One region of the Pelotomaculum schinkii genome, then DNA from elsewhere that is predicted to be linked to it. Evidence: riboswitches for the same ligand, from Rfam matches in the RefSeq annotation. Region 1 holds a riboswitch; each other region holds the start of a gene.

What was found. A riboswitch is a leader RNA that binds a small molecule or an ion and turns the genes downstream of it on or off. The one in region 1 is predicted to bind molybdenum cofactor.
Region 2: linked by a shared signal. The riboswitch ahead of Psch_RS11110 (formate dehydrogenase accessory protein FdhE) and the one ahead of fdhF (formate dehydrogenase subunit alpha) in region 1 are both predicted to bind molybdenum cofactor.
Region 3: linked by a shared signal. The riboswitch ahead of Psch_RS11130 (hydrogenase small subunit) and the one ahead of fdhF (formate dehydrogenase subunit alpha) in region 1 are both predicted to bind molybdenum cofactor.
Region 4: linked by a shared signal. The riboswitch ahead of Psch_RS14405 (aldehyde dehydrogenase family protein) and the one ahead of fdhF (formate dehydrogenase subunit alpha) in region 1 are both predicted to bind molybdenum cofactor.

What each region holds. Positions count from the first base shown of each region.
Region 1 covers NZ_QFGA01000001.1:1,777,819-1,785,849, reverse strand. The annotation lists gene amrA (AmmeMemoRadiSam system protein A) at 1-479, shown strand, start outside; gene amrS (AmmeMemoRadiSam system radical SAM enzyme) at 1,143-2,147, shown strand; gene Psch_RS08260 (hydrolase) at 2,202-2,672, opposite strand; gene Psch_RS08255 (spore coat protein) at 2,934-3,278, opposite strand; gene Psch_RS08250 (hypothetical protein) at 3,298-3,591, opposite strand; molybdenum cofactor riboswitch at 3,761-3,878, shown strand; molybdenum cofactor riboswitch at 3,964-4,083, shown strand; gene fdhF (formate dehydrogenase subunit alpha) at 4,279-6,957, shown strand; gene Psch_RS08240 (molybdopterin-binding protein) at 6,969-7,994, shown strand; gene Psch_RS08235 (molybdopterin molybdotransferase MoeA) at 8,021-8,031, shown strand, end outside.
Region 2 covers NZ_QFGA01000002.1:19,383-27,413, reverse strand. The annotation lists gene fdnG (formate dehydrogenase-N subunit alpha) at 1-456, opposite strand, end outside; gene nrfD (NrfD/PsrC family molybdoenzyme membrane anchor subunit) at 620-1,786, opposite strand; gene Psch_RS11115 (4Fe-4S dicluster domain-containing protein) at 1,815-2,648, opposite strand; gene Psch_RS11110 (formate dehydrogenase accessory protein FdhE) at 2,763-3,584, opposite strand; molybdenum cofactor riboswitch at 3,874-3,992, opposite strand; molybdenum cofactor riboswitch at 4,083-4,203, opposite strand; gene Psch_RS11105 (HyaD/HybD family hydrogenase maturation endopeptidase) at 4,260-4,736, opposite strand; gene Psch_RS11100 (P-loop NTPase) at 4,832-5,560, opposite strand; gene hypA (hydrogenase nickel incorporation protein HypA) at 5,560-5,973, opposite strand; gene nrfD (NrfD/PsrC family molybdoenzyme membrane anchor subunit) at 6,111-7,277, opposite strand; gene Psch_RS11085 (4Fe-4S dicluster domain-containing protein) at 7,305-8,031, opposite strand, start outside.
Region 3 covers NZ_QFGA01000002.1:28,345-36,269, reverse strand. The annotation lists gene Psch_RS11150 (twin-arginine translocase TatA/TatE family subunit) at 1-66, shown strand, start outside; gene nrfD (NrfD/PsrC family molybdoenzyme membrane anchor subunit) at 201-1,367, opposite strand; gene Psch_RS11140 (4Fe-4S dicluster domain-containing protein) at 1,400-2,215, opposite strand; gene Psch_RS11135 (nickel-dependent hydrogenase large subunit) at 2,257-3,702, opposite strand; gene Psch_RS11130 (hydrogenase small subunit) at 3,717-4,721, opposite strand; molybdenum cofactor riboswitch at 4,979-5,098, opposite strand; molybdenum cofactor riboswitch at 5,196-5,316, opposite strand; gene fdnG (formate dehydrogenase-N subunit alpha) at 6,214-7,925, opposite strand, start outside.
Region 4 covers NZ_QFGA01000002.1:711,833-719,863, forward strand. The annotation lists gene Psch_RS14380 (ATP-binding protein) at 1-1,597, opposite strand, end outside; gene Psch_RS14385 (cyclic lactone autoinducer peptide) at 1,660-1,791, opposite strand; gene Psch_RS14390 (accessory gene regulator ArgB-like protein) at 1,775-2,431, opposite strand; gene Psch_RS14395 (hypothetical protein) at 2,428-2,895, opposite strand; gene Psch_RS14400 (hypothetical protein) at 3,216-3,380, opposite strand; molybdenum cofactor riboswitch at 3,693-3,812, shown strand; gene Psch_RS14405 (aldehyde dehydrogenase family protein) at 3,887-5,308, shown strand; gene Psch_RS14410 (cation:proton antiporter regulatory subunit) at 5,513-6,010, shown strand; gene Psch_RS14415 (cation:proton antiporter) at 6,014-7,264, shown strand; partial or broken gene Psch_RS21715 (acyl CoA:acetate/3-ketoacid CoA transferase) at 7,358-7,618, opposite strand; gene Psch_RS14425 (malonate decarboxylase subunit alpha) at 7,704-8,031, shown strand, end outside.

The DNA.
Region 1 (8,031 bases):
GAAAGACCCTGGAAAACCACTTGTCCGGGTCGCCGCGGCCGCAAGCCGGTGATGTGCCGGAAGAATTCAAAAAAAGAGCCGGTGTTTTTGTTTCGATCAAAAAACAGGGCAACCTGCGTGGCTGTATCGGGACGATTGAGCCGCAGCAGGACAGTATTGTTGAAGAGGTGATGGCCAATGCCATCAGCGCAGGGCTCGGGGACCCCCGCTTTCAGCCCGTCCGGCGTGAAGAGCTTAAGGATCTGGTATACTCCGTGGATGTGCTCCAGCCGCCTGAGCCAATTCAAGGACTGGGCGAACTGGAGCCGGCGAAATACGGGGTAATCGTGCGTTCCGGCCACAGGAGCGGTTTGCTGCTGCCCAACCTGGAGGGGATTGAGACCCCTGAGGAGCAGGTCGAGATAGCCCGCCAAAAGGCCGGGATTGGCCCGCATGAGGAAGTCCGGCTGGAAAGATTTGAAGTAGTCCGCTACAAGTAATGCGATAGGGACGGTTTTTGTTTCATTAGGGAATCACTTGGGTATCCGCTGTCTAGGTTCTCCAGTATAACTTTTTTTAATATGGGTACGAATTAATATGAAACATAGCTTTGCAGCCAATGTAAATTTGAGTAACATTTGTGCAATAATAGCATCGTGCCGACCGCCTCTACAGACAGCCATCCGGTAGCTGCGCGCTATTGAAGCTTTTCTGCATGCAACGCACGCGCTAAGGAACGCACCCAGGTGCAGACTTATACTGCATTTTCTTACCGGTCAGTCGTAAGGCATAGGCTTATACTGAATTGTATCCGGGTCAGGCGTAGGGCGTAAGGTTATTACAAAAGGTGAGGGATGATCCCCAGCCATTTTTTTACGCCTTACGCCTTACGGCCTACGACTATTTTTTAGCCCCCAAGCCCGCAAGTCAAGCCTTTTCGAGCAAAGTTTTTGAGACAGGTGGGGCAGATGACAAGACATATGTCCCCCATTATCACTCCCTGGTGTGCATTTTCATTGGCTGGTTCATTCGCACCATTTGCTGCTGGAGCTGCGTCAGCAGCATGGGTGTCTAAGTCCGTTACCCTGTGCAAAGAGGATCGTCCCTATTGCATACGTTACCAACTGCTTTTCGAAAAACCTCTTTAAGGTGAGGCGCTGCCGGTGCGGGAAGTAATGTTCTACGAGAAAAAAGAAAAAGGCCTGGTCACCTGCCAGGTCTGCCCCAAAATATGCTCCATTCCGGAGGGAAGAGCCGGTTTCTGCCGGGTCCGGGAAAACCACGGAGGCGTCCTTTACGCGGTAAATTACGGCCGGGTAACCTCCGGCGGCCTGGACCCGGTTGAAAAGAAACCGCTTTACCACTTTTACCCCGGCTCTTATATACTGTCTTTTGGGTCCTTCGGTTGCAACCTGCGTTGCGGCTTCTGCCAGAACTGGACCATTGCCCACGGCGACCCGCCGGCGAGGGAGTTTACCCCGCGGCAGGCGGTGGACATGGCCCGGCAGGAGCTGGACCGGGACTACCCCAATATCGGTATTGCCTACACTTACAATGAGCCCTTTATGTGGTACGAGTTTATTGCGGACACTGCCCCGCTGGCGCATCAAGCCGGTTTGAAAAACGTCCTGGTGACCAACGGCTATGTCAGCGAGGCGCCTCTGCGGGAAATCCTTCCCCATATTGACGCCATGAATATCGACGTTAAGGGCTTTACGGACCACTATTACCGTAAGAATTGTGCGGGAAGGCTGGAGCCGGTCCTGCGCACGGTGGAAATCGCGCATGGCAAGTGCCATGTCGAGCTGACCACCCTGCTGGTAACCGGGTTAAATGACACTCCGGAGGAAATCAGCCGCCTGGTGGACTGGGTAGCCTCCCTTGACCGGGAGATCCCGCTGCATTTCTCCCGCTACTTCCCCAACTTTGAGGTGGACCTGCCGCCCACCCCCCTGGAGACCTTGGAGCGGGCACGGGAGACAGCCTTAGAGAAGCTGTCGTATGTATACATCGGCAATGCCCCAAACCTGGGCGCGAGCGACACGGTATGCCCGGACTGCGGTGAGAAACTGATTGAGAGATTTGGCTACAGCACGAAGCTCTCAGGCCTGGACGGCAAAAACTGCCGCCGCTGCGGTAGGGAAATCCGGATTAAAGGTATAACTTAATAACTTCGTTGCCCATGCCGCAAGCGGCGCCACGTATCATGAAAACTTACTATTTTACTTAATCCTTGCCGGGTCCTTTGTAGCCAGCAGTTTGTCATGTGCAGTTAAGCGGGCATCGATTTTTTTTATGTCGCCCCAAATATAGCTCACTTCTTTTTTGATCTCGCCGACATCGTGTCTTAATTTACGCTGTCCCTGCTCTAATCGTATTTGGCTTTGTTCTACCCGGTCCAGGCGATCATGCAATGACTGCTGTCCTTCTGCTAATATCTTTTGTCCTTCCGCTAACGCTATTTGTCCATCTTCCAGCGACCTTTGTCCATCTTCCAGATATCTTTGTCTTTCTTCCAGCGACCTTTGCCTTTCTTCCAGTGACCTTTGTCCATTTTCCAGTGAGCTTTGTCTTTCTTCTAATGCTGTTTGTCGTTTTTCTAATGCCTTTTGTCCTTCTCCAACGGCTTGAACGCTTCCGGTAAGAGCCTGCAGTTGTTGTAAGACCAGTTCTTGAAATTTATCATTATCCACAAAATAGCCTCCTTTCGATACTTCAGATACTCTCCTGTGGTCGTGATACCCCTCATGTCAAATCTATAAATTTCGTTTACGGCAAAGGATTTTCCTGCAAATACCATAATATAAATTCAGTTTCCAGCTTATTCCTGAGAGTGCTTGTGCCGGCGCATGATCTGGCAGGGAACCAACTTATCAATTACTTATCAATTAATTAAGGTCTGTTTTAATCCAAATACTAAGACACCTGGCGGCTGCCAGGTGTCTTAGCCGACCTTACTGCATCACCATGCCGCCGTAAGGGAACTGGTTCTGGTAACCTGCGAACTGCTGGTGAGTCTGCTGCAACTTTTGCGGCTGCTCTATTTCAAGCGAGTACCAGCCCTTGCGAAACATAAGATTGTACATGTCTCTGGTATGGGCGTGGGTTTCAATAAGCATATTCACAACGTCCTGGTGCAGCGCATGGTGGCTGGCTTCCCGGCTGAAAACGTTGAAGTTGTCAGTCAGGTATTTTAAGCTTGACAGAGTATCGTTGAGCATGTCGCGGTCGTTCATTTGCGGCCCTTTAGGCTGGGCCATATTGGCCTGGGGATTTTGTATTTTATTTTGCTGGTTCATGGATTCACTTCACCCTTTCTTAGCGATTTGCCGTATTAGCCGGATTAACATGGTTCAAAAGCCTCAGATAGTGGTGCATATGGAGCTGCCCCACTCGATCTAAAGCAGCCTTGATTTCGGGGTCCACGGCCTCTCTGGAAAAATGGAAGCACTTCTTCATGGAGGTCAATTCCCAGGTCATGGCGTCCTGCAGGTACAGGCTGTCTTTGGTTGAGATGACTTTTGGGGGTTCCGGCATTACTTGCGCTTGCTGAAACTGGTTTTGCTGAAACTGACTTTGTTGAAACTGGTTGGATGGCTGATACATGTTCATCTGCACTCTTTCATCACTCCATTTCTACTTTTTAAGTATTGTTTACCGTGTTTGTAAATTTATTCAGCGCAGGAAGACCATGAGTTGGTTATATAAAATAAAAAATAACCACTAACTTAAATAAATTTATTGAATCTTGCAGGAATTCTAATATTAACTGTAGAAAATTTGCATAGTTAATCTCCGAGTCTGTAAGCCTTAGCCGCAGGTATGGTTGTCAGGCCGTTAGGGTGCATTGGGAAACTGATGCGCCTCCCATTGTGGAAAGGAGAAAATGGCTTTATTTGCCGTAAAGCTTTGTCCTTTTTACAAATGGGACAGGGCTTTTTTCTTGTTTATAGCGGCCGCACATTGCCGCGCATGACTGCTTCTTTTAAAATTGCTCTCCTAGCCACCTAACCTACAGCTGTAAAGCCATGGTTATTGGCCGTTAGGGCGCTCTGAGAAATTGGCGCGCCTTCCGTTGCGAAAAGGAGAACATAGCTTTATTTTCACTCTAAAGCTTTGCCCTTTTCAGATGGGGACAAAGCTTTTTATTATGTTGGGGAGAGGGTGGTGCTATAATTTAATGCTAAATTTTAACTGATGTTCAGCGAAAACAACACGGTCGCCTGGTTGTAAGTGGTGCAGATATGTAGATGTTGCAATTGTAATTGTGCAGGTTGGAATCTGAGAGGAGGGGTAATATTGGAGCTTGTCAAGCTAAGTATCAATGGAAATGAAGTTGAAGTTCCGGCAGGTACCACGATCCTCAAAGCCGCCCAACAAATGGGGATAGACATCCCGCATCTTTGTTTTGAGGATGGCTTGAGTTCGGTTGGGGCGTGCCGGTTGTGTGTCGTGGAAGTGAAAGGAGCGCGCAGTCTGGTGGCCTCGTGTGCGGCAGCCGTGGCCCCTGGCATGGTGGTGGAAACGCATTCACCTGATGTGATGGAGGCAAGGCGGACCATCCTCGATTTGCTGATTGCCAACCACCCGCTGGATTGCCTTACCTGCGAAAAAGCCGGCGAATGCAAGCTGGCGGATTATTGCTATGAATATGGGGTCAAGGAAAGCACCTTCAAGGGAGAAAAGCACGCTTACCTGCTTGAAACGACCAATCCCTTTATCGTTCGTGATATGAACAAGTGTATTTTGTGCGGCAAGTGTGTCCGGGCCTGTGACGAGGTCACCGGTCAAAACACCCTGGATTTTGCCTACAGGGGCTTCAATGCCAAAACGACCACTGCTTTTGAAGATGAACTGGTGGAGTCGGACTGTGTTTTCTGCGGCCAGTGTGTTTCCGTCTGTCCGACCGGGGCGCTGACCGAAAAACAAATGCACGGCAAAGGCCGCCGCTGGGAGTTCCAAAGAGTCAAAACGACCTGTCCGTTCTGCGGCACCGGCTGTAACTTTGACCTTTGCGTAAAGGACGGTGAAGTGATAGGCGTAAGCTCCAACCCCAGCAGTGTGGTAAACGGCAAGGCTCTCTGCGTCAAGGGGAGGTTTGGCTGGGATTTCGTGAAAAACGAAAAGCGTCTCACCACGCCGCTGGTGAAAAAAGACGGCGAATTTGTCCCCGCCTCCTGGGATGAGGCGCTGGACCTGATTTCTACCCGCCTTGCCGGCATCAAAGAGAAATACGGTCCGGACTCTTTTGCGGCCTTAAGTTCCGCCAGGTGTACCAATGAGGAAAACTACCTGGTGCAAAAATTTACGAGGACGGTGATGGGCACAAACAACGTCGACCACTGTGCCCGTACCTGACACGCCCCCACCGTGGCCGGTTTGGCCACAACGTTTGGCAGTGGCGCCATGACCAATTCTATTCATGATATTACCAACCATGCCCAGTTATTGATGCTGATAGGGACCAATACTACCGAAGCGCACCCGATTATAGGGTATAAAATGAGGCAGGCGGCGCGCAAAGGCGCGAAGCTGATCGTGGTTGACCCGCGGCGTATCGACCTGGCGGAGGAAGCCGACTACTGGCTGCGCATTAAGCCGGGTACAGACATTCCCTTTTTAAACGGACTCATGCATATCATTATTAACGAGGACCTGCACGATAAGGAATTCATCGCCAATCGGACCGAGAACTTTGAAGTGCTTAAGGAAACCGTCAAAAACTACCCGCCCGAGTATGTTTCCAGCCTTACCGGCATAACGGTGGAAGACCTGTACGCGGTGGCGCGCCTTTACGCTACAACGGATAGGGCGATGCTGTTCTATACGCTGGGGATTACGGAGCACATCTGCGGCACCCACAACGTGATGAGTGTGGCCAACTTGGCCATGTTGACCGGACACCTGGGCCGGCCCGGCACCGGGGTAAACCCGATCAGGGGCCAGAACAACGTGCAGGGCGCCTGCGACATGGGAGCGCTCCCGAACGTCTTCTCCGGCTACCAAAAGGTAATCGACCCCGCTGTCAGGGCCAAGTTCGAAAAGGCCTGGGGCGTGGAGCTGCCCGGCAAAGTGGGCCTGATGATTCCGGAAATGTTTGAGAAGGCCCACGAAGGGAAAGTCAAAGCCATGTATATCCTTGGTGAGAACCCCGTCCTGACCGATCCCAACAGCAACGAAATCCGCGCCGCCCTGGAGAAGCTTGACTTTCTGGTGGTCCAGGAGCTTTTCCTGACTGAAACGGCGGAATATGCCGATGTCATCCTCCCGGCGGCAAGTTTTGCCGAAACCGACGGGACTTTTACCAGCACCGAACGCCGGGTGCAAAGGGTCCGCAAGGCGATCAAACCCGTGCCGGGACAGACGAACTGGCAGACCATCATGGCCCTGAGCGCCAAGATGGGCTATCCCATGGGTTACAACAGCCCGGAAGAAATATGGATGGAAATGGCATCCCTCTCGCCGTCCATGGCCGGGATCACTTATGAGCGGCTGGAAGAACGCGGCATCCAGTGGCCCTGTCCGTCGCTCGAGCATCCGGGCACACCTGTCCTGCACGGTACGACGTTCAGCCACGGCAAGGGGATCTTCCAGGGCATCGATCATATTCCGCCCGCCGAAATGCCGGATGAAGAATATCCTTTCCTGCTCTCCACCGGCCGGATCCTGCAGCACTATAACGTGACCACTCCTTATTCAACCGGCATTCACAGCATGTGGTCGGAAGAGCAATCCGAACTGCATCCGCAGGACGCCGCGCGGCTGCAGGTGACAACCGGCGATAAAGTCAAGGTATTTTCCCGCCGGGGGCAGCTTACCACGAAAATTAAAGTTACGGACCGGGTGCCGCCGGGAATGATCTGGATGTCGTTCCACTACACGGCAAGCCCGGCGAACGCTCTGACCAGCCACGGTTTGGACCCCATTACGAAAACCGGTGAGTATAAGGTCGCTGCCGCAAGAATAGAGAAGATCTAGGAGGTTATTGCATGCGGAAGGTGCCGGTGACGGAAGCGGTTGGCATGATCCTGTGTCATGACATTACAAAAATTGTTCCCGGCTGCGAAAAGGGACGCGCATACCAAAAAGGCCAGGTTGTAACGACCGAGGATATCCCCAAACTCCTGGATCTGGGCAAGAAACACATCTATGTATGGGAGCCGGAGGACGACCTTGTCCACGAGGATGAGGCCGCCTTGAGTCTGGCGCGGCATGCCGCCGGGCCGGGCCTCTACTGGGATCAGCCAAATCAGGGCCGGGTCAATATCCGTGCGGCGCGTGAGGGTCTCTTAAAAGTACAGGCGAGCCGTTTATATAGGGCCAACAGCCTGGAGGATATTGTCATGGCTACTTTGCACAACAACAGGGTTGTGTGCAAAGAGCAGGTCGTTGCCGGTACCAGGGTCATACCGCTGGCAGTCCGGCGTCAGATCCTGGAGGAGGCCGAAAAAATCTGCAGCGAGCCCGGCCCGCTCTTATCTGTAAAGCCCTTTCAACCACTTTGGGTGGGGATTGTCACAACGGGCAGCGAGGTTTATTCAGGGCGCATTCAAGATGGCTTTTGCAGCGTTATCAAGAAGAAGATCGCTCCTTTCGGCGCCAGGCTGCTCGGTCAGATTATTGTGCCGGACGATCCGGATGTGATTTCCAAGGAAATCCGCATGTTGATAGCTGATGGAGCGGGGCTGGTTATGGTTACCGGCGGGATGTCGGTAGATCCGGACGACGTGACTCCCGCCGGGATCAGGGCCAGCGGAGCCGAGGTCGTCACCTACGGGGCTCCGTCGCTGCCCGGCGCCATGTTTATGCTGGCTTACCTGGGACATGTGCCGGTATGCGGCCTGCCCGGCTGCGTCATGTTCAACAACTCTACCATCTTTGATCTCATCCTGCCGCGCATTTTCGCCGGCGAACGCATCAGCCGCCCCGAAATCGTGGCGCTGGGACACGGCGGCCTGTGTGAGGAATGCGAGGCTTGTAGATACCCGGCCTGCTCTTTCGGCAAGGCTACCTGAAGGCAGCGCCGCGGGGAGGAGTTTTTGTGCTGCGAAA
Region 2 (8,031 bases), on a different contig from region 1:
CCTTTTAGCGATTTCAGGCATAGCCCAATCCCAGTCTTTTACTTCCCACTGGTTGCTGCCGGGGGCACGGTAAAGAACCTCCGTTAACCGATTCGGGTTGAGTACACGCTGACGCTTTTTATTTACAAAGTTATGGATATCCGGAAGAGCTGCCCCTTTTGGACATAAAGCCCCCTCATTAATAGGACTATCAGGATCCCCTTCAATAAAAACCACCTTATCGTTTTCTGAATAAACAATAGTACTACAACCACATCCGCAATAAGGACAGCCAGAAGCAGTTTCTTTGGTTTTCTTTAACTTAAAAGTACCCAACTCAAAACTAGGCAAATTTTCTCCAGCTAAAGCAGGTTTTGCGCCGACTCCTCCAAATAAAGTCGCTCCGGATAAAGTCGCTCCGGCTGCGCCTACTCCCAAATATTTAAAGAAATCACGGCGGCTAATATATTTTTTCATATTAGTTAATAGTAACCTCCTTTACTTTAGAATAAACGAAATAAATAGTTTTTCAAGCATTCCAGCTCTTCCCCTCAAAGTTCCTGAATCTATTGATTTTATTACGTATCGGCCAAAACTGCCGAATGAATATCTCTCAATTCATTTAATGCGTTGTTTGTTATTAAACATTGAAGCCTGTGCCATAGCTGGTATGTGTGCTGTGAGTATGTTCTTCCTTGGGCAGGATCGAGAAATTTTCAACAATAAACAGGTAGGCCAGCGCCAGGAAGCTCCACATACCGAGGGTAATGAGAAATTCCCAGACGCTCGGGAAGTAGCTGCCGCCCACACTCTTGGCCATACCGGTGAAGACCACATTCATGCGGTTGAACACTACACCGACTACCACCAGGAGAGAAGCCGTAACAACACCCCACAGCTTGGTGCGGATGGCAGGAATGGCATACATGAAAATAGGCAGCAGGATAAAGACAATCATCTCGATTAAAAACATGTTGCTCTCGAAAGAGCCGTTGAAGGCCATCCCGAAAACGCCACGGTAGTTCAGATCGATCATCTTGACGATAAAGTAAATGATCATCATCCACATGGTTATCTTGGTCATGCTTTGAAAGACAGGCAGTTCCGGCTGCCGTCCGTAAGCCCTCGACGCCAGGGTGCCTTCAATAGTGACCATGGCCGGCCCCAGGAAGAAGGCGGACCAGACGAAGAAGAAGGGTATGATCATGGACCACCACAGGGGATACAGCTTATCAACCGCAACGATGTAGAGCGAGCCCAGTGAGGACTGGTGCAGGCTGGGTAGAACAATACCGAGGATTAAAAGCGGCGTCATCATGTACCCCAGGAGCTTTTTTAAAGCCGGAAATTTCACCTTCTCGAAGAAGATGTCGCCAAACTCCAGGACCTGGATAGTGGTATACAGCGAAATACACCAGAACACTTCGAACAATACCGAGTGGAAACCCCAGTAGAAGAAAGGCCTCCAGAAGTTATACCAACGTCCGATATCCAGGAAAAGGCTGACCAGGGAGATAATATAGCCAAGCAAGGAAGTTAAAAGCGCGGCCCGGGCAATGGGCAGGTACTTATCCCGGTGCAGGACGTGTACAATCAGCGCCGTGCTGAAACCGCCGCCCGCCAGGGCGATACCGCACAGGAGGTCAAACCCGATCCACAGGCCCCAGGGCCACTGGTCGCTCAAGTTGGTGACCGCTCCCAGACCGAAGACAAAACGGTACAGGGCAGCCGCCACAGCGCCAAGCATTAACATAATCAACAGTATTCTGAACCAGGTAATTCTAAAGCTCCAATTCCTTCCATACATACATTCTCACCTCCATTTATCTAAAATTCTATTCTTTGGGATCGACAGGCCCGTACAAGTCTTCCTCGTTATGCACCTCAGCCCGTCTCTTGGTATAAGCCCGCATGGCGGTCAGGAGGGCGCCCCAACCGACGAAGATGTAGGGAGTCCACTTGAGCACATCCCAGGTCAAGGAGGGGATTGACCTTTGCGTTACAGGGCGGTTGAATACTTCCGTCTTGAAGCCGATTTGATCAAAGGGTACATCCGATATATACAGCCAGGAAGTACCGCCGTATTCTTTTTCTCCGTAGATATGTTTAATGTACCTGGGGTCTTTGCTCATCCTGTCCTGTGCCAGTGCCAGCATTTCATCCCTTTCCCCGTAGGTTAAGGCGCCTGTGAGGCATGCCGTTACACATGCCGGCTCAAGTCCTTCTTCCTTCGTGCGGTCGTAACAAAAACGGCACTTTTGCACGTACGGAAGAGCCTTATCCCACTGGAAGCCGGGTACGTCAAAGGGGCAGGCGATCATGCAGTAGCGGCAGCCGACGCAGTAGTCCTCATTCAGTTCGGTAGGCTTGTAAATAACCGCCCCTTCTTTAGTCTTGACAAATGAGTGGGTAAAGCACGCCGACTCACAGGCTGGCTCATTGCAGTGCATGCATTGTCTTTTAACGAAGCGCCACTTGAGCTGGTCGCCTTCTTCGAGCACATAGGAGCTTACGTTGGTCCAGGTATCGGCGCTTAATTTCCCCGGGCTGTCCCAGTTGTTGGAGAACTCGCTCGGCTCGGCCGGCAGGTCGTTCCATGACTTGCACGAAACCATGCAGCTGCGGCAGCCGATACACCTGGTAATATCCACCAGGACACTCTTTGACATCGTTACACCTCCGGTTTCTGCTTTGATTTAAGGTGTTATTTCTAGACTTCTTCACGTTGCAGATGAAAGCTTTTTATTCCGGGATCATCATTTTGGGATCCCCGACGCTGGGTGTTATGACGTTGGCTGTGCTGCAGTAATTTCAACTGGTTGATTAACATAGCCTTCCTGCAACGCCAATAGGTCCAGGTGGACAGTATTGATGTCTTCCCAGAATAAATCCAAATTGCTGCTGTCAAACATCATGGCCTCATTGAGAGTTTTTATATAGCCGTGACAGTTGTCGCAATAATAAACGCGGTATTGCTCCATTCCTTCCACGCTGAAGAACCGCGATTCATTACTGGAGCAGTAAGGGCAGCCCAGGCGCTGGAATCTCCATCTTGCCTCACACATACCGCAGTACAGATATCTCTTCCCTTCTTCCTTTTCAAGCAGTGCCAGGGTGGGTTTGCCGCCGCAAACCGGGCAGGCGCCTTTTAGCCATTGTTCAGGGGCAAAAAAAGTAGAGACCTTACGTGCGTACTGCTTCATAAACGGTTTGACCACATGGTTTAAGATAAAGCCTAAGCTTTCAGGGGATAATTCCTCATTGAAAGATTCCAGCAGGTTTGTACCAGGTGTGAAGGCCTGCATAACAAAAAGTTCTCTTGCCTCAGCGGCAGCCGGTAAAGCGCTTAAAATTTTGTTTATATCACCCTCCAAGTCCGGTTTATGCTTTACAACGATGCCTGCAACGTCTTTTAAAACATCAAAAAACATATCCGCATTTGCCTGCGGTGGGCAGACCTTTATTATAGGCACATCATTTTCCCTTAACGACTTTAATAACCCAGCCTGCGGCCTAACAACCGTAACTGCATCATCCGGAAGAACAATCTTTGTAAACTCCTTGTTGAAATCAATAAGCATTTGCTGAACCGTATTGTTTGTCATTCTAAACGCTCACTTTCTATGAGTTTTCCAGAACCCTCCTTGTGAATGAATTAACAAAATACTCAACAAGTTATATGTGTTTATATATGCACCCCCTTTAAACAGTTGTATATGAACCATGCTTCACATTTGGCCGCATTTAGGCTGCCAAAATCCAACTAACCATTTCTTTAAAGAGGACCCCTTACGGATAAGACTCTAGTAGCGCTATTTATAAGATTTAGAATGGATAAATACCTCTAAAAACATAAAGGTAAAGCTTTATCCAACGTGAAAAGGACAAAGTTTTACCTTTGTTTAAAGATCTCCTTTCCACAATGGGAGGCCCAACAGTTTCCCGGTGAACCCTAACGGCCAGAAAACCATCCAATTGTTTAGGTTGTAACTGGCTCGGAGAAACATAATGATATTTTTCAAAAAACATTAATTATTGCAAAGCTATATCAATAGCTCTAAAAGCAAAAAAACTTTGTCCAATGTGAAAAGGACAAAGTTTTACCTTTGCTTAGGAGATCTCCTTTCCACAATGGGAGGCCCAACAGTTTCCCGGTGCACCCTAACGGCCGGTAAACCATACCAATTGCTTAGGTTATAACCCGGCTCGGAGAAATATAATGATAATTTTCCACTAAATATCTAAAATTCCTTCTAAATTACAATAATACAAAATATTTTTTATGCAAAAATTTTTAATATTTCCTTTTTTATAAGTTGCATCAAACGGGGGAGTGTGTTTTGAAGGGTTGGTGACAGCTCGGTTTGGTAACCGATAACCTCAGGCTGGATACCAAAAATTATCGTAGGGGGAAGCTTATTCATTTTAGTCGCTAATAATAATACTTCGCTAAGATTAATATCGTGCAGGGAGATGAGCTGGCCTGTGGATTCAATAAGCAGCTCATCTCCGGGAACACGAAAAATAGCTCCTGGCACTGCCCCGGCTTCAACGCAATCAACTATGATAGCGTAATCTGCTTCTTCCAGCCAGTACAGCAGGTCAATCCCGGCGGTGCCACCATCGACCAGTTCGACATTACGAGGCAAAAGCTCCTTTTTCATCTCCCGGATGAGATGTATGCCAATGCCCTCATCACCCAGAAGCAGGTTGCCAACGCCGATAACAAATACTTTTTTGCTGTTCTCTTGATCCATTTTCAGCAGATCCTCGCAGGTGCGTTTATAGGGGCCGCTATGGCGGCGCCACGTATCATGAAAATACCAGCCGATGCAGGTGCGATTTCAATTTATTATATGATCTTCGAATTGCTCAGTATTTGGCCCAACTGTTTGATAAAATTGGTATGCAGCAGTTTATCAGTGTCACCCAGGGCTTCCTCAAGGTCTTCATCAAAGTCAATTGAACCTAGAAAGGGGACCTTTAAGCCGGCCAGAGCCTCTCCGGCGGGGGAATCCTTTTTTATTTTCATGTTCTCCAGGACTCCGATGACCGGGATGCGGAGTTCCCTCAATACCGATAATTCCTTTTTCATTACTTCCCGGGCTACCCGTGACGGTGTTGTGACCAGGAGAAACTCAACCCTCTCCATCAGGCGGATTACATCCAGGGTTGGGTCACCGGTGCCGGGAGGCATATCAACAATTAAAAAGTCCAGTGACTCCCAACGGGTTATGGCCAGTATTTCAATGATGGCATTGGAGATTTCTCCGCCGCGCAGCGGAGAAGGTTGACCACCGCTGAAGAACGTGATTGACATGAAACGAATACCGTTGACCAGCGGTGGTATGATGCCCATGTCTTCCTCTGGGGAAACCCCTTCAATCCCCAGGATTACGTGAGAAGAGGGACCGCAAAAATCCAAATCCAAAAGACCCACCCGGTAATTCTGACTAGCCAGATATAGCGCCAGGGCTGCCGCGGTTTGGCTTTTGCCGATGCCGCCCTTGCCGCCAGAGACAGCAATGATCCTGTTGATGTTTCCCAACCTTTTATTAATAATATTTAGTCTTGGATCCATTATTTCTCCCCTTCTATTGAATCGATCCACACGCCGCGCCCCTGCAGTATTTCAAAATCCGGACTGCCGCACTGGGTGCACCTCATATAAGTATGGGCAACTTCGGGCACAAAATGGATAGCTTCTTTTTCGTCCTCTGCCAGTTCTTTGGGAGTATCACGGTAGTTCCAAATATTGCCGCAGACCTTGCACTTGAGGATGCACCTGTCTATCTCCAGGTAAATATTTTCCAGGTCCACAGGAGGTTTGTACAATTCAACCATATTTTCCAGGGCGAATTTAAAAATATCAAGTTCAATCGACTGTAATTCACCGATTTTTACCGTAACCTTAAAAACCTTGCTTAGTTTTTCTTTTTCGGATTCTTTCATGACGGTAACGATTATGGATTCCGCCAGCGCCCATTCGTGCATAATATCCATCTCCGGTATTTGTATTTTATATCGCGTACATTCTTTGTTTATTATAAAACAAGTAAGCATGCTTGGACAAACAAGAAAAAATGGGGGGATGTGATCCCCCCGCCAAAAAAGACACTTTTGCTTGGCATTTAAGCATGGAAGCTTGGTCCGTAGCTGGTGTGCGTGCTGTGAGTATGCTCTTCCTTGGGCAGGATAGAGAAGTTCTCTACGATAAACAGGTAGGCCAGGGCCAGCGCGCTCCACATGCCGATGGTAATCAGGAATTCCCAGATGCTCGGGAAGTAGCTGCCGCCCACGCTCTTGGCCATCCCGGTGAAGACCACATTCATGCGGTTAAACACAACACCAACTACCACCAGGAGAGAAGCCGTTACAACCCCCCACAGCTTGGTACGGATGGAGGGGATGGCATACATGAAAATCGGCAGCAGGACAAAGACAATCATCTCGATTAAGAACATGTTGCTTTCGTAAGAACCGTTGAAGGCCATCCCGAACACACCACGGTAGTTGAGATCGATCATCTTGACTATAAAGTAGATGATCATCATCCACATGGTCAGCTTGGTCATGCTTTGAAATACCGGCAACTCTGGCTGACGTCCATAGGCTCTCGACGCCAGGGTGCCTTCAACGGTGACCATGGCCGGCCCCAGGAAGAAAGCGGACCAGACGAAGAAGAACGGGATCAGCATGGACCACCACAGTGGGTAGAGCTTATCAATAGCAACGATGTAGAGCGAACCCAGGGAGGATTGGTGCAGGCTGGGCAGGACGATGCCAAGGATCAGCAGCGGCGTCATCATGTAGCCCAGGATCTTTTTCAAAGCGGGGAACTTCACCTTCTCAAAGAAGATATCACCAAACTCCAGGACCTGGATAGTCGTATATAGTGAAATACACCAGAATACTTCGAACAATACCGAGTGGAAACCCCAGTAAAAGAAAGGCCTCCAGAAGTTAAACCATCTCCCGATATCCAGGAAGAGGCTGACCAGGGAGATAATGTAGCCAAGCAAGGAAGTCAACAGCGCTGCGCGGGCGATGGGGAGGTATTTATCCCGGTGCAGGACGTGGACGACCAGCGCCGTACTGAAGCCGCCGCCGGCCAAGGCGATGCCGCACAGGAGGTCAAAGCCAATCCACAGGCCCCAGGGCCACTGGTCACTCAGGTTGGTTACAGCCCCTAGGCCGAAGATGAAACGGTACAGGCAAGCTGCAGCCGCGCCAAGGACTAATATGATCAACAGTATTCTGAACCAGGTAATTCTAAAGCTCCAATTTCTTCCGTACATATATTCTCACCTCCAGTTAACTGAAATTTACTCCTTGGGATCAACAGGACCGTACATTTCCTCCTCATTGTGCACCTCAGCGCGCCTCTTGGTGTAAGCGCGCATAGCGGTCAAGAGGGCGCCCCACCCGACGAAGATGTAGGGGGTCCACTTGAGCACATCCCAGGTCAAGGAGGGGATTGATTTTTCCGTAACAGGACGGTTGAATACTTCTGTCTTAAAGCCCAGCTGAGCGAAGGGGACGTCTGAAATATACAGCCAGGACGTGCCGCCGTACTCTTTTTCTCCGTAGACATGCTTGACGTAGTTGGGATTGTTGTTAATCCTCTGCCAGGCCTCGGCCAGCAGTTCTTCCCTGTCCCCGAATTTCAAAGCGCCGGTGGGGCAGGCCTGGGTACAGGCGGTTTTAAGGCCTTGCTGAGTGCGTTCATAGCAAAAAGTACATTTTTCAACGTAGGGGAATGCTTTTTCCCACTGAAACGTCGGTACGCCAAAGGGGCAGGCGATCATGCAGTAACGGCAGCCCACGCAGTAGTCCTGGTCAACCACGGTTGGCTTGTAAATAACCGCCCCTTCCTTGGTTTTAACGAACGAGTGGGTGAAGCAGGCCGACTCGCAGGCGGGCTCTTTGCAGTGCATGCACTGTCTTTTGACAAAGCGCCAGACCACCTCGCCGCCGTTTTCACTGATGCAGTTGTTTACTACCGTATATGTGTCGGAATTTAATTGCCCCGCATCCAGGTCATTTGAAAAC
Region 3 (7,925 bases), on a different contig from region 1:
AAAGAAGTGGAAGAAGAGACTACGCAACCGCGGACAACTGCTACAGAAGCCCAAGAGAAGCCTTAACTAAGGCGGAATAGGTTTTGAGGCTTTCAGTAATGGATAGCTATTTTTATATCTTAGTGAAGTAAAAATCAGGGGACTGCACAGCCCCCTGATTTTTTATGAATTTCTTGAAAGTTTGAAGTGAACCGGTTTGGCTAAGCGTGGAAGCCGGTATCGTAGATCCTGGTTGTGGTGTGGGTATGCTCTTCCTTGGGCAGAATCGAGAAATTTTCAACGATGAACAAGTACGCTAATGCCAGGAAGCTCCACATGCCGATGGTAATGAGCAATTCCCAGATACTGGGAAAATAGCTGCTGCCCACGCTCTTGGCCATTCCGGTGAACACCACATTCATGCGGTTAAACACAACACCTACTACCACCAGGAGAGAAGCCGTTACAACCCCCCACAGCCTGGTGCGGATGGAAGGGATGGCGTACATGAAAATCGGTAACAGGATAAAGACGATCATTTCAATTAAAAACATGTTGCTCTCGTGAGAACCGTTGAAGGCCATCCCGAACACACCACGGTAGTTGAGATCGATCATCTTGACGATAAAGTAAATGATCATCATCCACATGGTCACCTTGGTCATGCTTTGGAATACAGGCAGCTCCGGATTCCTTCCATAAGCTTTCGCCGCCAGGGTGCCTTCAACGGTGACCATGGCCGGCCCCAGGAAGAAAGCGGACCAGACGAAGAAGAACGGGATCAGCATGGACCACCACAGGGGATAGAGTTTATCAACTGCAACGATATAGAGCGAACCCAGGGAGGACTGGTGCAGGCTGGGCAGGACGATGCCAAGGATCAACAGCGGCGTCATCATGTAGCCCAGGATCTTTTTCAAAGCGGGGAACTTCACCTTCTCGAAGAAGATGTCCCCAAACTCCAGGACCTGGATTGTTGTGTAAAGTGCAATGCACCAGAACACTTCGAACAATACCGAGTGGAAACCCCAGTAAAAGAAAGGCCTCCAGAAGTTAAACCATCTCCCGATATCCAGGAAGAGGCTGACCAGGGAGATAATGTATCCCAACAAGGAAGTTAACAGTGCGGCGCGAGCGATGGGCAGATACTTATCTTTATGGAGGACATGTACAATCAAGGCTGTGCTGAAACCGCCGCCCGCCAGAGCGATCCCGCATAAGAGGTCAAAGCCGATCCACAGGCCCCAGGGCCAATCATTGTTCAAGTTGGTTACCGCGCCCAAGCCGTAGATGAAACGGTATAAGGCAGCCGCAACCGCGCCAAGTACAAATAGTATGAGCAGTATTCTAAACCATGTAATTCTAAAACTCCAGTTTCTTCCGTACACCTATTCTCACCTCCAGTATCTAAAAATAGTTTTTATTCCTTGGGATCGACGGGAGCGTACATTTCGGCTTCATTATGCCCCTCTTCTTTCGGCTTGGTGAAGAATCTCATTGCCGTAAGCAGGGCGCCCCAGCCGACAAAAATATAGGGAGTCCACTTGAGCACATCCCAGGTATAAGATGGTATCGATTTTTGCGTTGCATTGGTGCGGAAACCAAGCTGTTCAAACGGTACGTCTGAAATATACATCCAGGATGTGCCGCCGTATTCCTTTTCCCCGTAGATTTGATTGACATAGCCGGGATTGCTGTTTATTCTCTGCCTGGCCTCGGCAAGGAGCTCTTCCTGGTTGCCGTACTTCAAGGCGCCGGTGGGGCAGGCGGTGATACAGGCGGGCCGTTCGTTCTCCAGCAGGCGGTCGTAGCAAAAACGGCATTTTTGGACGTACGGGAACGTTTTTTCATACTGGAACTTGGGTATGTTGAAGGGACACGCAATCATGCAGTAGCGGCAACCCACGCAGTAATCCTTGTCCAATTCGGTGGGTTTATAAATAACCGCGCCTTCCTCGGTCTTTTCGAAGGAATGGGTAAAGCAGGCGGACTCGCAGGCCGGCTCGTTGCAGTGCATGCACTGCCTTTTGACAAACCGCCACTTGCGCTGGTTCCCCTCGCCGACAATGTGGCAGCTAATCCTGGTCCAGGTATCGGAATCGAGATCGACGGGGGCGTCCCACTGATTTGTATTTTGGGACGTTTTAACGGGCAGGTCATTCCATGTCTTGCAGGCTGTCACACAGCTCCGGCAGCCGATGCATTTGCTAATGTCTACCAAAACGCCATTGGACATCTTTGCACCTCCTATTTCCGCTCGGACTTAATACATGGTAATTAGACGATAAAGCTCATCGGTTCTTTGGAAACACCCTTGATTTCCAGTACATGGACCGCGCAGGCAATGCATGGGTCAAAGGCCCGGACGATACGCGCCAGTTCAATCGGGTTATGCGGATCTTTCACCTGTGTTCCCACCAGGGCCTCCTCGACCGGACCGCGCTGGCCGCGGTCGTCCCGCGGGCCGCAGTTCCAGGTTGTAGGCACCACAGCCTGGTAGTTCTCAATTTTGTAATCTTTGATGGTAATCCAGTGCCCCAGGGCGCCGCGGGACGCCTCGTGCAGACCCATGCCCGACCCTTCCTTGGGAATATCGAAGGGTTCATAACAGGGTTGGCCCGGCGCCAACTGGTCAAGCCATTCCACCATGGCCGCTGCCACCTGGGCTGTTTCCAGGGCGCGGGCGAAGTGCCTGCCCAAAACTGAAAACGCTTTATCTCCCAACTCCATAACGTCTTTCTGTTTGTTAACGACCTGCCGCGACAATGGGCCGACTTCATAGGGCATGCCGTCATAACGCGGCGCTTTGAGCCAGGAATAGGCGTCTTTTTTGCCCGGCGCCGGTACGGTCGCGCCATCCCCGGGGTATTTGCCGGTCGATTTGTCGTCGTACCAGGAATATTTAACTTCCTCGGTAATCTTTTTAGGGTCCATGGGCGCGTACTGGCCTTTGGTGTAGATACCGCGCCTGAAAAGCTGTTGTTGTCCATCCGGGTCCAACTGGTCGGTTAACCGGAAAGCGCCGTAGGCCAGCAGGTTTTTGCAGCCTGCTCCGATGGTGAACCAATCGTCATATGCGCCTGCTACAGCCAGGACATCCGGGACATATACGTCGTTGATAAAGGAAGTTATTTCCACGAGGTAAGCCTTGAACTGAGTAATTTTCTCCGGCGTGACGGTTTCCGTTACCCCGCCTGCCGTGTAGGCGGTAACGTGCGGCATTTTGGCCCCGAATACGGCGCCCATTTCATGCGCCTTTTTGCGGATGTCCAAAGCCTGGATATAGTGCTCCACGGCTTTGTCGTTGATTTCCTTGGGCAGCCGGTAGTCACCCTCATACCGGGGGATGAAAGGGGCGGTATCCGGACCCTTAACGTAATCAAGGGCGGTCAGATGGTAAAAGTGCAGGATGTGTGACATCAGGTAGTTTGAGCCTTGAATCAAGTTGCGCAAAATCCTGCCGTTGGCAGGCGGGGTGACGTTAAAGGCGTCGTCCAGGCACAAGATGGAGGCGGTGCCGTGCGCGATGGGGCAGACGCCGCAGATCCGCTGGACCAGGTGGCAGGCGTCGCGGGGATCCCGCCCTCTGGCGATTATTTCCAGACCGCGGAATAGAGTGCCGCTCGACTTGGCGTCAATGACCCGGCCGTTTTCAATCTCTGCTTCAATTTTCAGGTGCCCTTCTATCCGGGTTACCGGATCAATAATAATACGTTGTACCACTGCTTCATTTCACCTCACTCAGCAAGTTTTCTGCTAGCTCTGTTCTTTTCCAAAAACTCTGTTTTCTGGGGATTCAAATAGGCTGCAGCAGCCGCTGTTTTGTTCGTTAAGGGATAAACGCCGTAAATTGGTGAGGACATATCGGGGAATGTCGGTTCCGAGCAGGCATAGCAAGGGGCGCCGGCCTTAACACACCAGTTGACGTTGTTGTTCCAGCCGCGGGTGGGGCAGTCGGACATAGCCACAAAGCCCTTGCAGCCCAACAGGGCCAGGCAGCCCTCATCTCCGATGAAACGCGCGAACCTGCCTGCGTCAAAATGTTCACGCCTTAAGCAGCTTTCATGTATTGGTTTCGGGAAAAACATCTTGGGCCGTCCATACCGGTCCAGTTCCGGGATCTCGCCGTATGTCAATATATATACCACGGTGCCCAGGAAATGGTCCGGCTGCATCGGGCACAGGGAGATATTGATCACCTTTTTTTCGTCAACGATCTTATTTACTCCCACGACTCCGGTGGGATTGGGGGCTGCGCCGGGAATACCTCCGTATGATGCGCACTGGCCGGCGGCAATCACGGCCTTGGCCGCTTTGCCCAGTACATTTACCGCGTGCAGCATGGTTATTTCCCGCCCGTCCTTTTCAGCGATGGTACAATAAACACCGTCGTTGTTAAGGGGGATGGCGCCTTCAACAACCAGTATAAACTGATCCTTGTATTTGGTGGCGGCTTCGTCCAGGATCTCAGCGATGAGGTGGCCGGACCCGGCAGAAATATTCGGGTGATATTTTAAGCTGATAATATCGAGAAGTACTTTTTCAATTGCGGGGTCAACGCTGTTTAACAAAGATACGGAACATCCGGTACAGCTGGCCCCCTGCAGCCAGATCACCGGCGGTTTGCCTTCGGCTGCCAGAGCCAGTGTTTTCTCAAGATCAGGTCCGACAATTGTGAGCAGGCTTGCCCCCACCGCAGAGCTCATACATAGCTTAATAAATTCACGCCTGGTTAAACTCAAGTCCTTATCCCTCCCTGTAAATGAATTAATAAAGTCCCGGTAAGTTATGTGTCTCTATGCACCCCCTTTAACCGGTTACTTGGAAACCAGTCTCATATTTGGCCGCATCTGAGCTGCCAAATTTAACGCATCGTTTCACGAAAGAGGACTCCTTATGGCTGGAACTCCAGTATCGATATTTTAAATGATTAAGAATCATTAAATGCCTCTAAAAGGAAAGGTAAAACTTTGTCCAATGTGAAAAGAACAAAGTTCTACCTTTGCTTACGAGATCTCCTTTCCACAATGGGAGGCCCAACAGTTTCCCGATGGACCCTAACGGCCAGCAAACCATACCAATTGCTTAGGTTGTACCTGGCTCGGAGAACATAATGATATTTTTCAAAAAACATTACTTATAACAAAGCTATATCATATCAATATCTTTAAAAGGAAAGGTAAAACTTTGTCCAATGTGAAAAGGACAAAGTTTTATCTTTGCTTAAGAGATCTCCTTTCCACAATGGGAGGCTCAACAGTTTCCCGGTGAACCCTAACGGCCGGTAAACCATACCAATTGCTTAGGTTATAACCTGGCTCGGAGAAATATAATGATAATTTTCCACTAAATATTTAAAATTCCTTCTAAATTACAATAATATAAAATATTTTTTATGTAAAAATTTTTAATATTTCCTTTTTGATAAGTTGGATCAAACGGTGGAGTGTATTTTGAAGGGTTGGTGACAGCTCAGTTTGGTAACCGATAACCTCAGGCTGGACGCCAAAAATTATAATGGGGGGAAGTGTATTCATTTTAGTTGCTCATAATAATACTTCGCTTAGATTAATATCCTGCAGGGAGATGAGCTGGCCTGTGGATTCAATAAGCAGCTCATCTCCGGGAACACGAAAAATAGCTCCTGGTTCCCCCCCTGCTGCTACGCAATATGGCGGAGAGGGTGGGATTCGAACCCACGAGACCGCTCATCACGGTCTACTCGATTTCGAGTTCTGTGGAGGGCCTTTCGGGCATTTTCAGCTGTTGACGGGAAGTGTTCAGTATTACCGACTTATGCTATTTCCTAACCCTAATATTTTCCCTCTAATTATGATTATCTCTATGTAATATCACCCATTACGGCAACTAATCGGCGGCTCAATGGCTCCTTTTTCCGCTATGCCCAATACGGGGAACCTGAAGGTATACTCCATTTCCAGAAAGTCATCTCCCTTCCTGTGAAAAAAGCTCCTAAAACGTCGGTACCCCCTCTTACACCGGAGGCCATGAAGCATTTATTATTAAAAATATTTTAGGTGATGTGAAAAAAGGCTGATTTCCACAATGAAGTTATGACAAAACAAAAACAGCGCCAACCGCTATGTTTCAAGTGGTTACGCTGTTTTTTTCTTTGTCTTTCCTGCAAAAGTCAGGCTGTTGCTTTAAGGATACCATAAAACATGATTAATTACTAAGGTTATTTAGGTCCGCTCGTTAGTCTTAAGCTAATAGTTATGCTTTTCTAATGTTAACTAAAAAAGATTTGTATTCCGGAACAACGACGTTAGCATCACCGATAAAAGGTGTTAAATCGTTCCCAATGCTTCCCTTGGATAATCCCATGTAGCCCCAGCTCCATGGCAAGGAAACAATTTCAATGGGACTGCCGTTTACAATTAAGGGTTTAACAATCGGTAAAACATTGGCCTTCATTTTTATTTCCGCCCGGGCGCTGCTTACAATTATCTCATCTCCAGGTTTTATTCCCAAATTACCGGCTAAAGTCGGCGATATGGTGGCAAATTGTTCCGGCATCAATTCTACCAGCATGGGGCTGTTTCTGGTTCTTACCCCGGTTTGATAATGTTCAATGTAATGGACGGTTGTAGCCACGTAAGGGAACTCTTTGCTGCCGGTTTCGGCCAATTTAGCAAATTCGCCTCCCCATCTCTTAGCCATAGGATTGTTTTGCTGCTTACTAATTAAATTTTTTACCGGGCTTTCCACCGGTTCGTAGTGTTCCGGCATAGGACCTTCTTTCAAGCCGGCAGGAACAAAGAAGCGCGCCTGCCCTTCAGGAAGCATAATAAAAGGAGCATTGGCTGTCTTTTCCGGTGGTACCGGCGCTTTTGTAGCCGCGTCCGTGATGCCGAAATCGGGAACATCGTTGGCAATCCACTTTGTTCCGTCCCAGACCATATAGGGTTTATCCTTTTTCCAGGGCCGTCCGGCCGGGTCAGCCGAACAACGGTTATAAACAATGCGCCGATTCACAGGCCAGGCAAAGGTCCATTTCGGATATACGCCAAGCCCGCTTTTATCCTCCGTACCATGCCTTTTGGTAGCGGGTATCTTTAACAACGGGTCTTGCTCATTGGGGTCAACGTAATAATAACCGGCGTAAACCCATATACCGCAGGCCGTAGAACCATCATCTTTCAGGTCGCCGAAAGTACCTAAAACCCGGCCGTCCGCCACATTATAACCGTTCATTTCAATCGCTATTTTTTCTATATCCGGCCCGTCCTGTCCCGGCTTATCATAATTCCAAACCATGTTTAAAATAGGATCGGTAAATTTGCCGCCGCTACGGTATTCCTGGCGGACAGCCTTAAATATCCGGTCGGCAATCCAGAGACTGCTTTTTGCCTGTCCGGGCGGCTCAACAGCCTTCCAGCGCCATTGAATATGGCGTGAACTGTTTGTTCTCGTGCCTTCTGATTCGTATATGAGAGCGCCCGGCAGCACAAAAACTTCAGTTTTTATATCCGCCGGGTTTACTCCTGGACGCTTCCAGAAAGCTGCTGTTTCGTTTTCAAATAAATCAACACAGACCATCCAGTCCGCGTTTTCCAGGGCCTTGGCCTCGTGAGAAGCATCCGGCCCGGCTACGGAAGGATTTTCAGCCCAGCAAAAGACGCCTTTAATATGTCCTTCCGCCAGGGAGACGTAGGAAGACATGTGGGAATGGTCTTTCCCGTCTGATTTAGGCAGCCAGTCATAGCAAAAGTCATTTTCTTTGGCGGCTTTTTCCCCGTACCAGGCCTTGAGCAGGCTGGCCAGGAACTTGGGTTTGTTGGACCAGTATCCCGTCTTGGGCGTTTCCACCGCCAGGTAGTCCTTATACGTGGGATGTTTTGTCGCATCGGGGACATTGAGATAGCCCGTAATATTATTCCACAGCATTCCCACGTCACAGGCGCCCTGAACATTTGACTGCCCCC
Region 4 (8,031 bases), on a different contig from region 1:
CAAAAAATTGCGTACCGTCAGGACTTGTCTTAAATTCAATCCTGGAATTATGACGTTCAGCAATGCTGTAACAAACAGCCAACCCTAGACCTGTGCCGGTTTCCTTTGTGGTATAAAACGGTGTTCCTATTTTTGGCAGTATATCATCCGGGATCCCTTTACCCTGATCCTGAACTGCTAAAACAACTTCCCCCGCGTCCTGGTAAGTTTTTATCGTAATTGTACCCCGGTGTTCCATAGCCTCCATCCCGTTGCGCACAAGGTTAAAGATGATTTGCTTTATTTCTTTTTCATCAAGAGACATATCCGGAATTTCAGCCAGCTCGAAGACAACGTTATAGTCGCTTTTAGTAGCATCGGCTTGCAGTAAAGGAGCAATCGAACTAATAATACTATTAAGGTTATTCATCTTTTTTTCTATCGCCTTATTTTTAGCCAGAGATAAAAACTCGGTTATAATCGAATTAGCCCGATCCAGTTCATTCATCATCAGTGTGAAATATTCTTTGTCCGCAGAGTAAAGTTCTTTTTTCCCAAGCAGCTGTAAAAATCCCCTTACCGTTGTCATTGGGTTCCTGACCTCGTGGCCTATTGCCGCAGCCATTTCACCCACCAGGTTTAATCTGTCCAAACGGGCCATCTCAAGTTGCAAGCCCTTCTTTTCTGTAATATCTTCTGATATCTTAAGGAAATTGGTTGTCATACCATCGGCGTTTTTAAAAGCAGTAAAATAAGTATGCTCCCAGAATGAATCGGAGTTCTTTTTCTTGATAAGCAGTTCACCGCTCCATTCTTTCCCTTCCCGTACTTCTTCATATATCTGCTCATAAAATTCAGCGGGCTCACTTCCCAGGCGGCTTATATTTAAACCGGTTATATCTTCACTTGCATATCCGGTAACCCGGGTAAACTGCGGATTGACAAATTCAATATTTCCATCTGTATCCGTTAATACAATTATCGCCGGGCTCTGTTCCACAATGCGGGATAATTTAAAGGTCTGTTCCTCCGCAAACTTACGCCTTTCAATTTCTCCCTGTAATTCGTCCAAATTTTCCTGCAGCCGCTTCCGGCTCTCCGCTTCAAGATTGGTGATGCTGCCGATAAACCAGCCCATCAAAAACATTACGCTGATGAGAATAAGATTTTGTTCAAATGCCTTTATAACGGGTTCGTGATAGAACAACATGCTGCTCAACGTCAGGAAGGCGGAACCCAAAAAAGCAATGAACAGGCCGCCGTTTTTGCCCAGTACGGTGGCAGCCACAATAACAGGCAGCAGTATTGCCACCTGTTTGCTGTATGGGTCGTGCGGGAATTGCAGCAAGACAAATGCGGTAACGAGAATGGGAAAAATAACATAAGCTATTTTGATATATAGAATTTTCTTTTGATTTAACAATCTTTCCAAAAACTTATACAAAAAAGCTGCCACAACACCTATTGTTCCTGTAATAAGAGCAAAATAAAGATTTAAAATAGAGCTAAAGCTTTTGCCTAAAGAAAAGGAAATAAAAAAAATCAATATGCAGGCCATCTGAACCCCGATAATATATTCAAAAATTTCCCACTCCCTGGTTTTTTTGATATCCGTCATGTAACTATTACCCCTTTAACAGATATCATAAAAAGAGGTGGCTGCCCACCCCTTTTTATGTATTATTTTCTGAGAGATTCAGGGACTTCAGGCTGGTATTGGCCAAAACCACAAGCGCTGGCGGAAGCTATCCCGGCGAGGAATGTCATCACCGTTACCGCCAAAAGAAACAGCTTATTAGCCAAACCCTTCATTTTTTTCACCTCCTTGTCTCAAAATAAAGGTGCGGTCAATAAAATTCATCAATTGATGTCCAGGCCCGGTCAACATAAAACTGACCCAGATGAGACAAAAAGCGAGGCTTGCCTGTACCACTTTGGCGTGTTCCCAGACACTGTCGCGCAATATGATCGTGATTGCTGCAGCCAGCAAAAAAACCAACAGGGAGTATATTTTAAGTTTTTTCCGTCTGACCGGTGAAACAATCGGCGCGGCGGGGTTGTCAACCGGAGCTAATTTAATGATCGCGGTAAAACCTATTAATAATGCAAGTAAAGCGATGATATCAAGACCAATTTGACTGTATTTGGGAAAAAACATAGCGCCCAAAGACATTAAGGTAGTCGACAATATTGTAATGAAAGCGCACCGCCAGGGAGAGTCGGAGTGCGCGCCGCCGGCGGTGTGCCGGAATAAAAATAAAGTGGCCAGGATGGCAATAGTGGCCGGTAAAATCCCCAGCAAAAAGCCGATCAGCAATATAGCGGAGAGGTTTAGCGAGTTGATGATGATGATGTCGGTGGCATAGGCCAGGACCATTTCTTTTTCCTGGGAAGCGCCGGTTTTCGCGCGCAAGTAGCTTGCCAAGCGCCTGCTGACGGCCATGTAACTCATACTCTCCACATACCCTCCCTGGGTCTTTTAAACTTCGCGTACAAGATCGCGAGCAGAATTATAACTACATTCTGCGGGAAGCCAATCATTTTCCACAGAACCCAATTCGTGTCCGGCAGGGTGCTTATATTTAAATCTAAAAAGTGTGAAAATATGATGTTGTTTAATGATTCAACTGTCGCTACTATTGCTTCAGTGACAAAAGAAGCAATAAATACACTTGATAATTTTGATCTGGTTGCTTTGCACAATAGAACAACCATGGAAAGGATTAAGAACGCCGTGTGCACCCCAAAAGACGCGCCGGCTGTCCTAATTAGATATATGGCTATACAAATGATAGTTGCTGTGGGTATAACAAGCAGCCACCTGATCGGGACCCTTAAAATAGCTAACACTAAGGCAAATGTGCCAGTCATTTCGGGGATGCCCTGCAGCAGAAACCAAACAAATTTTGTGTCCATGGGTCTGCCTCACTCACAAGACGTCTTACTTATTGTTTCGACAAAAAGCTGATATCACCTAGCAATATAACTTAAAATATTCAGACACATTTCGATAAATCTCGACATTATTCCGGGGACCATACACTCCTCATGAGTTGACTGGTTTCTATACGTCTCTTTGGATTGTCCATACCATATTTCTATAAAAATAAAAAAAACCGGATTGGTTCATCCGGATCCCTAACAAAACACATTGTTTCATGGTGGAAATATCCGCCGGGGGATATTGGTTATCCCGCTCAGCCAGATGGAAAACCCCTCCATAGAGGGGGCAAAGTTTATTGTTTTTCCTCACTTGCTAATATTTTTATTGCCTCTGTTTCTTCAACTGTTTTAAGGCATTTTTTCAATTGATCGGTCTCAATTTCTCCGCAAATTATCACAACAATACTATCTTCGATTTCTATGCGGCAGTTGTATTCTTTTTCCTTCCCAATTACCACCGGTATATGCTCCCTCCTTTTTTTGAAATGAATTCCTGACTACCCTTGTCTTAAAATATACTATGACATACGATTGTAATTCATTAATAATTCCAAGAAAAAAGCTCCGGCCACAGAACCTGGAATAATAACCATAAAGCACAAAAAGCCCCGCTCCGGAGAGCGAGGCGATATCCCGCGAAAAAACCGTCTCAAATGGCGGGCCTAAGTTTACTACAGTCGGTCAGAACCAAAACAAGGGCGGTAGAAGGTAAAAGTTTACAGCATAAATGTTTTGACAGAATAAAGGTTTTATTCAATATGCATAGAATTTACTTTTTGTTACTCCGAGTCCGGAGACCTAAGGTATGAAGCGCTATGGTCCCGGACCGATAGGGTTTGCTTGGAAACGGGCAAGCCTCCCGTGTGGAAAGGAGCATGTTTTTTTTGCTATGCTTTTTTACCGCACGTGCGTGCGGTTTTTGTTTTTGCAAGAAAAATTTCAAACTTGTTGGAGGATTGGGATAGTGGTTCAAGAAGTCTGTTTATTTATCAATGGAAACTGGATGACTACCAGGCAGAAGGAAAAAGTAATAAACAAGGCAACCGGTAAAGCTATAGCTGAGTTTTTTTTAGCCGGACCGGCGGAAGTTGATGCTGCTGTTGCCGCTGCGCTGGAAGCGTCCAGGACGAAGAAGTTATCTCCTTACAGTCGCTTTGAGATACTCAAAAAAGCAAGCGAACTATTAATGGACCGGCAAAGCGAACTGGCCTCCATAATTTCTCAGGAGGTTGGGAAAAACATTAAAGAGGCAATGGGAGAAGTTGCCCGCGCTTCCCAGACGCTATTGATTTCCGCAGAAGAAAGCAAACGGATCAAAGGAGAAATCGTTCCTATCGCCGGTTCTCCCGGCAATGAAAACCGCCGGGCATGGACCATACGCGTCCCCCGGGGGGTGGTCTGCGCCATTACACCCTTTAATTTTCCACTCAACCTTACCTGTCATAAAATTGGCCCGGCCATCGCAGCTGGAAATACTGTCGTTTATAAGCCGGCCAGTGCAACTCCCATCATCGGGGCCAAATTGTGCGAGATCATGGCGGAGGCCGGCTTGCCTGCAGGCTGCTTAAATATGGTTATGGGGCCTGGCGCTTTGGTCGGCGACGCCCTGGCCAGAGACAAGCGTATTGCTTACTATAGTTTTACAGGAAGTTCTGAGGTGGGGATAAAGCTTAAGACTTCAGTTGGCTTAAGGCCTATTTCCCTGGAACTTGGCGCCAACTCACCCACGATAGTGCATAGTGACGCGGATATAAACGCAGCGGCTGAGGCCTGTGTCCGTTTTGCCTTTGCCAACGCGGGGCAGGTATGTATATCCGTGCAGCGGGTATATGTTCACCGCCCGGTTTATGATGCGTTTTGCAGGCGGGCTGTCTCCCTGACCGGGACCTTAAAAGTCGGCGATCCTTTGGAGCCAGCCAACGATTTAGGTTCCATGATCAGTGAAAATGAATCAGCAAGGGCTGAGGAATGGATTCATGAAGCCGTTGCCGGAGGCGCCGAGATATTGATTGGCGGCCGCCGCCGCGGACCGTTCCTGGAACCTACCATATTAACCAATGTTCTTCCTGAAATGAAGTGCGTTTGTAATGAGATTTTTGCCCCCGTTTTCTGCATTATTGCCTATGATACAATTGATGAAGCCATCGCTTTAGCCAATGATTCCCGTTATGGACTGCAAGCGGGTGTGTTTACTAATTCCCTTGAGATTGCATGCCGTTGCGCTGAAGGACTGGAAGCCGGCGGGGTAATTATAAATGATGTTTCTACCTTCCGTACAGACCTTATGCCCTATGGCGGCTGGAAGGAAAGCGGCACAGGTAAAGAGGGGCCTCGTTATGCAATAGAGGAGATGACTGAAGAAAAAGTCGTTGTGATAAAACTCTAGTGCCGGCATCAGCAAGAATATACCCAACCGTCCCAGAACTACCCGGCCAAAGTGCCGGGGTTTTGCTTCTTATAATATTTCTTTATGATTACTTCACCAGTACATGACAAAATATACAATACAAGTGCTTCAGCTATAGTTTTATTGTATAATTTAAATAAGACAAAATAAGAATAAAATACAATTATACCAATGGGGGATAGTATGGATTTAATTCGAGAGTCAGACCTTCCCGGAATCGGACGAAAGTTTCAAATCAATACACGCAGTGGAGATAAGCTCGTTGTTGTTATTCACGATGACGGAAGGCGTGAAATCTATCATTTTGATAACGATGACCCCGAAGAAAGCATATCAATGGTTACACTTGATGATGCCGAGGCCCGCCGTGTGGCAGGTATTATCGGCGGCATGTCCTATATGCCGAGGGATTTGGAATCGGTTGATGTGTGTTTTGATGAAATGTTTATTGAATGGTACAAAGTTGAGCCGGGCGCCAAATCGGCTGGTATGACGATCGGCGATTTGGGCATTCGCAAAAGAACAGGCGCCACTATTATTGCTATTGTGAAACGTGACCAGATCAAAATAATCAATCCCGGGCCGGAGCAAATAATCAGGGAAGGGGCAACCCTGGTGATATTGGGCGAGAGGGCAAAGGTAAAAGCCTGTAAACACTTAATCCAGCACGGGAGTCTTTAGGTAGTGGAGCAGCATTTGCTCTTTGAAGTTGGGCTGGCCCTGGGCATTATTGCGTTTGCCGGCCTATTATCCTCCCGCTTGCGGTTTTCAATTGTACCGTTGTTAATACTGGCCGGGATGCTTGTTGGACCACAAACGCCACATTTTGGGGTTCTTGATTTTCGCTTCATAGATAGTGCTCCATTAATTGAATTCCTGGGACGTTTGGGTATACTCTTTCTTTTGTTTCACCTGGGACTCGAGTTCTCCGTCGGAAGGCTGGTAAAGGCGGGCCGTTCCATTATTCGGGGTGGAATTATTTACATGGCAATCAACCTGACCCTCGGATTGCTGTTGCCCTTTTTACTGGGATGGCCGTTTAAGGAAATCTTAATCGTGGCAGGGATTACAACAATCTCGTCAAGCGCCATCGTTGCCAAAATGATTGTTGACTTAAAGCGTACGGTTAGGCCGGAGACAGAAATGATCCTTGGCCTTATGATGTTTCAGGATGTTTTTGTAGCTGTTTATCTTTCTGTTGTATCAGGCCTTGTCTTAACTGGGGCAACGTCTACCATGAATGTATTGGCTTCAGCAGGACTGGCGCTGGGATTTATTATTGGAATTGTCTTCCTGGGACGTAAGCTTCTCTCACAGTTAAACAGATTATTAAATATTCCCTCTGATGAAGTATTTATGCTGGTGTTGTTTGCAATTCTTGTAATCATTGCCGGGTTCTCGGAAACCATCCATGTTGCAGAAGCTATCGGGGCCTTGTTGGTGGGTCTGGTACTTGGTGAGACTGAGCACCGGGAACGGATTGATAAGCTTGTGGTTCCCTTTCGAGACTTATTTGGGGCAATATTTTTCTTTAGTTTTGGGCTCAGCATCGATCCCCTTGCTCTTGGTGGGGCTGTCTTGCCTGCTTTAGCGGCTGTTGGCTTGACATTAACCGGCAACTTTGCCTCCGGGATGATCGCCGGCCGTATGTCTGGATATTCCCATATGGCCTCTACCAATGTAGGCTTGACCATAACATCGCGTGGTGAGTTCTCCATTATTTTAGCAAAACTCGCCATGGCCGGAGGTCTGTTGCCTATCCTGCAACCTTTTGCGGCTCTTTATGTCCTTATTTTAGCAGTGCTGGGACCTTTGTTGACCAAGGAATCCAGGTGGATCTACATCAGCCTGAGTCGAATATTCAGATGGCCCGCATTAAAAGACAAAGAAAAACCAAAGCAAAAACAAAAGAAAGCAGTCGCAGAAAGTTACTGACAAATAAAGAGAAACTCTTATATATTTAAGTCCAGTTGGAGGCGCACTGCCCGTCGCGCACAGAAAGGACGACTGAATCGTCGTCCTTTCTCCTTAGCTGGTCTTTTGGTTGATTATTTCTTTTAATTGACCCCATTCAGGTTGAAATATTCCCTCCGGCATCAGCTTCAAATCAGGTGATAGAACCGGTTTGATATCCATGTGGGCCAAAACGTCTTTTTCCAGATCGCTGCCGGGCGCAATCTCGATTAGGGTCATGCCTTCCTTTTCAAGTTTAAATACAGCCCGTTCTGTAATATACATGGCAGGCTTGTTAATACTTTGCGCGTACTTCCCGCTGAAGGCAATCTGCTCACAAGCTACTATAGTCCATATTAAGATGTGTAATAATAGTACAAAAAATGGTACAATAAAACCGAAAATGTAAAGGGGTGATAATATGGCTCAAATAATAACTTCAAAAGAAGCTGCAAATCTGATTAATGACGGGGATGTAATAGTTACAGGAGTCGATGGTCTTACCGGATGGCCTCAGGAAATCGTGGATGCTATAGAGGAACGTTTTTTACGTGAAGGACATCCAAAGAACATTACCTCTATCAGAGCATCTGGAGGAGGTAATTTTACTTCACCGACTGCAGAATCTCAATATTTGCATGAAGGAATGATGACGAAAAGTATTTCATCATTCGTGAGTGTATGTCCGGATCTTGCAAAGAAAATAACTGATAATAAAATTATGGGCTGGATGCTGCCGCTAGGAGTTT